DNA from 2 places in the Hymenobacter sp. BRD128 genome. Region 2 is predicted to be linked to the other one. Evidence: riboswitches for the same ligand, from Rfam matches in the RefSeq annotation. Region 2 holds a riboswitch; the other holds the start of a gene.
What was found. A riboswitch is a leader RNA that binds a small molecule or an ion and turns the genes downstream of it on or off. The one in region 2 is predicted to bind S-adenosylmethionine.
Positions count from the first base shown of each region.

Region 1: another riboswitch for S-adenosylmethionine. It lies ahead of GKZ68_RS18845 (O-acetylhomoserine aminocarboxypropyltransferase/cysteine synthase family protein); the one in region 2 lies ahead of GKZ68_RS06340 (homoserine dehydrogenase).

Region 1 is NZ_CP053908.1:4,258,892-4,262,095, reverse strand. It holds gene GKZ68_RS18860 (hypothetical protein) at 1-90, opposite strand, end outside; gene GKZ68_RS18855 (lipocalin family protein) at 339-764, opposite strand; gene GKZ68_RS18850 (LysM peptidoglycan-binding domain-containing protein) at 936-1,232, shown strand; SAM riboswitch class I at 1,432-1,549, shown strand; gene GKZ68_RS18845 (O-acetylhomoserine aminocarboxypropyltransferase/cysteine synthase family protein) at 1,994-3,204, shown strand, end outside.
Region 2 is NZ_CP053908.1:1,409,648-1,412,851, reverse strand. It holds gene GKZ68_RS06345 (Gfo/Idh/MocA family oxidoreductase) at 1-523, opposite strand, end outside; gene GKZ68_RS06340 (homoserine dehydrogenase) at 548-1,795, opposite strand; SAM riboswitch class I at 1,939-2,058, opposite strand; gene GKZ68_RS06335 ((2Fe-2S)-binding protein) at 2,444-3,031, shown strand; gene GKZ68_RS06330 (xanthine dehydrogenase family protein subunit M) at 3,042-3,204, shown strand, end outside.

The DNA.
Region 1 (3,204 bases), 1.8 Mb from region 2:
GCGGGCACTCCCGATTTCCGCTCGCAAAAACTCCAGCTCGGCGAAGGTGGTATCAGTTGGGCTCACGCTAGCCATTCGCCGCGCGGGCACTGCAAGCTGCTCACTACGGCTGCTTTGGGCCCAAGCCTCAGGGGCTCCAACGGCCATGCACCCCCATAGTAAAAGCCAGCCTAGCCAGCTCATCTTCCCGCCAAAATTCAAGGTAAACGACATATTCCCCAAATTTCGGCCTAAAGCCTTAGTTTGAAACACCCCACGAGGTATGTAACATAAAAAAAGCCCCGCTCCGGCACTGGAGCGAGGCTTTTAGCTGGGCATAAGCCCTGTTCAAGTCCTGATTATTTAGCCTTCAGCACGTACATGGCGCCGCTGGTGCCCGACAGCGATAGCTTGTCGCTGGTCAGCTTCTCTACTTTAAAGGTATTGGCTGTCGAGCCACCTTGGGGCGTAAGCGTCAAGGTCTTGGCAGCTTGGTCAAACGTGTAGGTTCCGGTCTGGCTTTGGCCGCCTTCGCTAGCGGTAAAATTGGTGGCGGTAAAAGTAAACTCTGCTTCTTTGGCAGCATCATCTAGCTTCATTTTGCTGCCCGAAGCATCTGTCTGCTTATCAGTTACCCATGTTTTACTACCTGAGCCATACAAGGTAGCTGCATCTTCTACCTTGCCTTTGTCGCCGCCACCGCAAGACGAAACAACGAACAAAACGGCAAGCGCACTCAGTAGCGAGGTAAAGTAAGCTCGGAAAGAAACTGTTGATAGGTTCATAAGGAGAAAGGAAAGAATGTGAAAGAAAAGCTACCTAGCTTCCGGCCTGCTTACGCGCGTATTTTTTTTTAGTTATCCGTAGTAACCCTGCGCAACTGCCGCCGTAAAAGGCTCAAAAGCACCCCGCTTTACGGACGCGCTTTTCTTTCACACTTTAACCGCATTTGTCACATGGGCCTGCTCGATTTTTTGAATAATGAGGGTGATAAAAAGCCCGCTGCACCGGCGCAGCCGGCCGCTGGTGGCACCGATTTTTTCGGCAACAGCAATGCTGCCAACACCGCTAATTCTGCTGCCGCCGGCACCAGCTATACGGTAGTAAGCGGTGATTCGCTCTCCAAAATTGCTAAAAACCACTACGGCGACGCCGCTAAATGGCACCAGATATACGAGGCCAATAAGGCCATCATCGGCTCTAACCCCGACCACATAGAAGTGGGCCAGGAGTTAACCCTACCTAGTATCTAGGTACTTTTTGCAGAAAAAAGGTGAGAAAAGCCACTCCACTATTGGGGTGGCCTTTTTGTTTGTAAGCACCACTCTTCCACCGGGAGCGCAAAAAATATTTTTGACTTTTGCGTGAGCGACCTTGCGCATATCGTGCGCTACACTATCTTTGCCCCTACCAATCCGGTACTCCCCGCAGCAGGCAGGGCAGTTTTAGTAAGTTTTATACAGAAGCGGCGAGAGATTAGGCTCTTTGACCCGCTGGCAACCTTCACCCACTGAAAGGTGCCAATTCCTACCCCGGTAGCTGCCACGCGCCGCCCGGGGGTCTATAACTCGAGTACCCATGGCACACCTACCCTTCTTCGCTGTTTCCGTCCCTTGCGTCGCTTTTGCGCGCAGCTTTGGGCCATTCTCGTCGGTATCGGCTAGCCCGGCGCCTTTGCGCCAGCGAATGCGAATGTGCTGTTGTTGCCAAGGCTAAGGCCCGGCGCTTTTTGCTTTTTTTCTCTTTTGCGGGTAGTGCTCGCAGCCGCTGGCCTAGCCACAGCTGCGGCCAACTGATGCGGCTAGCCCGCGCTCATAATCTTGAAATTCAAGTGCTTGTGCGGTAGCAGTGCAAAAGAGATAAGGCCCGAAACCAACAGCACGGAGCTTCGACCGGGGTTTTCGCTACCCTTTCGCTTTTCAGCGACGGCCGGCCGCGGCGGCGCGGCCGGGCTAGGATTACCCAGCCACTTTTTCCTCGCTCATTACTACTAATTTTTTAACCTCTTAGCCTCATGGCCACTCAAAACCTGCACTTTGAAACCCTGCAACTCCACGCCGGCCAGCAGCCCGACCCCACCACTGGCTCGCGCGCAGTGCCCATTCACCAGACCACCAGCTATGTATTCAAGAACGCGGAGCACGGCGCTAATCTATTCGCGCTGAAGGAGTTTGGTAATATTTATACCCGCCTGATGAACCCCACCACCGACGTATTCGAGCAGCGCATTGCCGCGCTCGAAGGTGGCGTGGCGGCCCTGGCCGTGGGCTCGGGCCAGGCGGCGCAGTTCATTGCCCTGAACAACATCCTGCAGCCCGGCGATAATATTGTGTCGAGCTCCTACCTCTACGGCGGCACCTACAACCAGTTTAAGGTGGCTTTCAAGCGCTTAGGCATAGAAGCGCGCTTTGCCGACGGCGACGATGCCGACAGCATTGAGGCGCTGATTGACGGCAAGACCCGCGCTATTTACCTCGAAACCATTGGCAACCCGAGCTTTAGCGTGCCCGATTTTGAGCGCGTGGCGGCCGTGGCCAAAAAGCACGACTTGCCGCTGGTAGTCGACAACACCTTTGGCGCGGGTGGCTTCCTGTTTCAACCCCTCAAGCACGGCGCCGATATTGTGGTGGAATCGGCCACGAAGTGGATTGGCGGCCACGGCACCAGCGTAGGCGGCGTGATTGTGGATGGTGGCACCTACGACTTCGGCAACGGCAAATACCCGCAGTTTACCGAGCCTAGCGAAGGCTACCACGGCCTGGTTTTCAACGATGTATTTGGGAAGAATGGGCCGTTTGGCAACATTGCCTTCATCATCCGCGCTCGGGTAGAAGGCCTGCGTGATTTCGGTCCGGCCATTAGTCCCTTCAACTCCTTCCTGCTGCTGCAAGGCCTCGAAACCCTGAGCCTGCGCGTGGAGCGCACCGTCGAGAATGCCCTCAAAATAGCCCAGTGGCTAGAGCAGCATCCGCAGGTGGCACACGTGAATTACCCTGGGCTAGCCAGCAGCCCGCACCACGCCACGGCCGCCAAGTACCTGAAGCGCGGCTTCGGCGGCGTGCTATCGTTTGCCCTGCACGGCAGCAAAGACACGGCCACGGCCCTAATTGATAACCTCAAGCTAATCAGCCACCTGGCTAACGTGGGCGATGCCAAGACGCTCATCATTCAGCCTTCGGCCACTACGCACCAGCAGCTGAGCGAGCAGGAGCAGCTCGCCTCGGG
Region 2 (3,204 bases):
CGGGGCGGCCATCTTCCTTAAATACTTTGGTATGCAGCACCGGCCGGTAGCGGTCGAAGCGAAAATGCACCTCGATAAGCTGGCCTAGCCGGCCGCTTTCCACTACCCGGCGCACCGCCCCAAAATCGGTGTCCCAGCGGCGGTTCTGGTAGCCTAGCAGCAGGCGGCCCTGCTGCCGGGCCAGAGCGCATAGCTCTTGCCACTGGGCCACGGTAGTCGCCACGGGCTTCTCGACCAGCACGTGCCGGCCGGCCAGCAGGGCCTGCCGCGCGAGGTCGTAGTGCGTATCGTTGGGCGTATTCACCACCACTAGCTCGATGGCAGGGTCGGCCAGCAGGGCCTCGGTGCTGGGGTAGCTGATAATTGCGGGGTAGTCGGCAATCATGCGCTGCTGGGTGCGCTCGACCACCGCGCGCAGCGCAAAGCCGGAATGCGCGGCCAGAAACGGCGCGTGAAAAAGCTTGCCCGACATGCCGTAGGCCAGCAAGCCAGCACCGATGGGTGCGTCAGAGGAAGGAGTCATGCCCAAAAGTAGGGGGTGGTGGGGCTAAGCAGTAGCAGTTTCAAGCGCGGCGGGCACTGCCACGGCGGCGCGCAGCGGCTCGGCTAGCCTGATGACGCACACGCCCGGCGCCCGCAGCCAACTCGCCCGCGCCAGCTGCCCCAGCCTGATAGTGCCGGTGAGGTAATTGCCACGCTGCGCCGAGCGAAACTCCTCGTGCACGGCCGTGAAATCGGCCCGGTCGGGCGCACCGCCAGCTTCGTCAAACGTCACGAGCACGTCGAGTTCGGCCGCGTCGGGCGTGAGGGCTAGGTGAGCGTTCTGGTGAATTTTCTTGTAGCCGTAGCGGTAGCCGTAGGTGAGCGCCGAAAGGTCGCTGAGCACCGCCGAGGCCGTGGGGAACGCCCCCGCCCCGCGCCCCAGAAAAAACTGCCGGTCGGCAAAGCCGCTCTGGGTGATGAGGCCATTAAACTCGTCGTGTACCTGCGCCAGCTCGTGGCCGGGGCGCACCAGCGTGGGTAGCACGGCCGCCGCCAATCCGCCGCCCGGCAACCGCCGCGCCTCGGCTACCAGCTTGATTATCAGACCCTGCTCACGGGCGTAGGCCGTGGCTAGCCCGCTGATATTTGTGATGCCCACGGCCAGCAAATCGGTGGGTGCTACCACCGCGCCGAAGGCGTGGGCCAGCAGCAGCACCAGCTTGTTGCGGGCGTCGATGCCTTCCACATCGAGGGCGGGGTTGCTTTCGGCAAAACCCAGCTCCTGGGCCCTAGCCAGGGCCGCGGCGTAGGGCTGGGCGTCGCGGTGCATGGCCGTGAGGATGTAATTGGTCGAGCCGTTCACGATGCCCTCCACCGATTCGAGCAGGTCGGTATCGTAATATTCTTCCAGGTTGCGGATGACCGGCAGGCTGGCGCAGGCCGCCGACTCGTAGAGCAGCGGCGTACCGGTAGTCTGCTGAATCTCAATCAGCTCGGGCAGGTGCTCGGCCAGCATCTTCTTGTTGGCCGTTACCACGGCTTTGCCGCGCAGCAGCGCCTCTTTCACAATCAGGTATGCTTCGTCGGCATCGTCAATCAGCTCCACTATCACCGTGAGACCAGGGTCGCTCAGCAGGTCGTTTTTATCGAAGGTGAACAGTTCGGCCGGCAGCGAGCGGACTTTATCCCGGCTTTTAACGGCGATGCGGCCAATGCGGGCGCGCAGGCCCGGCGTGCGCTCCAGCACGGCGTGCAGGCCCTGGCCCACCACGCCAAAGCCAAAAAGACCAATGTTGAGGTCGGTACGAGTCATGTAAAAAGAGAGAAATAGAACGGTTGAAACGCGCGCCGCCTACCCTACTCTCATCCAAAACTCCTTACCGGAAGAGCCCAAAAAAAGCCCTTCCGACAAGTCAGAAGAGCCACGCGGCCGCTAGGGTCCGCCTCACCTCTCATAACTTATCTGCTTCCGAAACTTGGCCGGGGCCGCGTTTCGAAACAGGAATTAGCACCTTCGCATTGCTGCTGGTTGCTAAGGCATCGCCGGGCCTGTCCCTCCGCCTTTCTGGATAAGAGCCCCGGTGCCGGAGCGTGCCGCAAAGGTAAGGCCGGGAATGTCGCTTCTCCCAACTACGGGGCGCGGTGCCGGTAGCCAGCGCCATACGGCACCAACTCACTTCCACCACGAAACCTTGCGTTGTATATCTTATAATACAACGCCTTGGCTTGTTTGCTGTTGCTATTTTAACCAAGATTTTTTCCTGGGTACCAGTCTGCGAACCTAGGTTGCGTCTAAACTGAGCTTCAGACCATCAGCGTGCTAACTGCCGGGGCTAAAAGTTTATTTAGAATAAGTAAAAACATCGAAAGCTCACGGGGAGCCGTAGGGTTTGGAATCAGCCAAAAACGCTGGCTGCCGCTGCGCTGGCCGGCTTTATTTCCTTTTCCACTCTCCTGCCCTATGAGTGCACACTTCATTCAAGAGCCCCTTGATAAAGCGGCGCCGCGCGTGGTGCCCGCCCAGGCCGTAACGCTCAACGTCAACGGCGAAGACCACACCATCCAGCTTGCGCCCTGGACCAGCCTGCTCGACGCCCTGCGCGAGTACCTGGACCTGGCCGGCACCAAAAAAGGCTGCGACCACGGCCAGTGCGGCGCTTGCACCGTCCTCGTTGATGGCAAGCGCATTAACTCGTGCCTGGCCCTGGCCACGGTGTACCAGGGCAAGAAAATTCAGACCATTGAGGGCCTGGGTACGGAAGACAACCTCTCGCCGCTCCAGCAAGCGTTTGTCAACCACGACGCTTTCCAGTGCGGCTACTGCACGCCGGGGCAGATTTGCTCGGCGCAGGGCCTCATCAACGAGGGCCGCTGCAAGACCGAAGACGAGGTGCGCGAGCACATGAGTGGCAACCTCTGCCGGTGCGGCGCCTACACCAACATCCTGTCGGCCGTGATGGAAGTACTGCACGACGGCCAGGTAGTGGTCGATAACGGCACGCTGGTAACCATTCCGGCCCAGCCCACCAAATCCAGCTCCGCTAGCTAAGTAATTCGCTATGAATAGTTTCACTCTTATCCAGGCCACGGCCGCCGACGAGGCCGTGCGCGACCTGACCAGCCACGATGGCGCGGCCTACCTGGGCGGCGGCACCAACCTCGTGGACTTGATGAAGTACAACCTTGAGCGGCCGACCCACCTCACCAGCCTGGGTTTGCTGC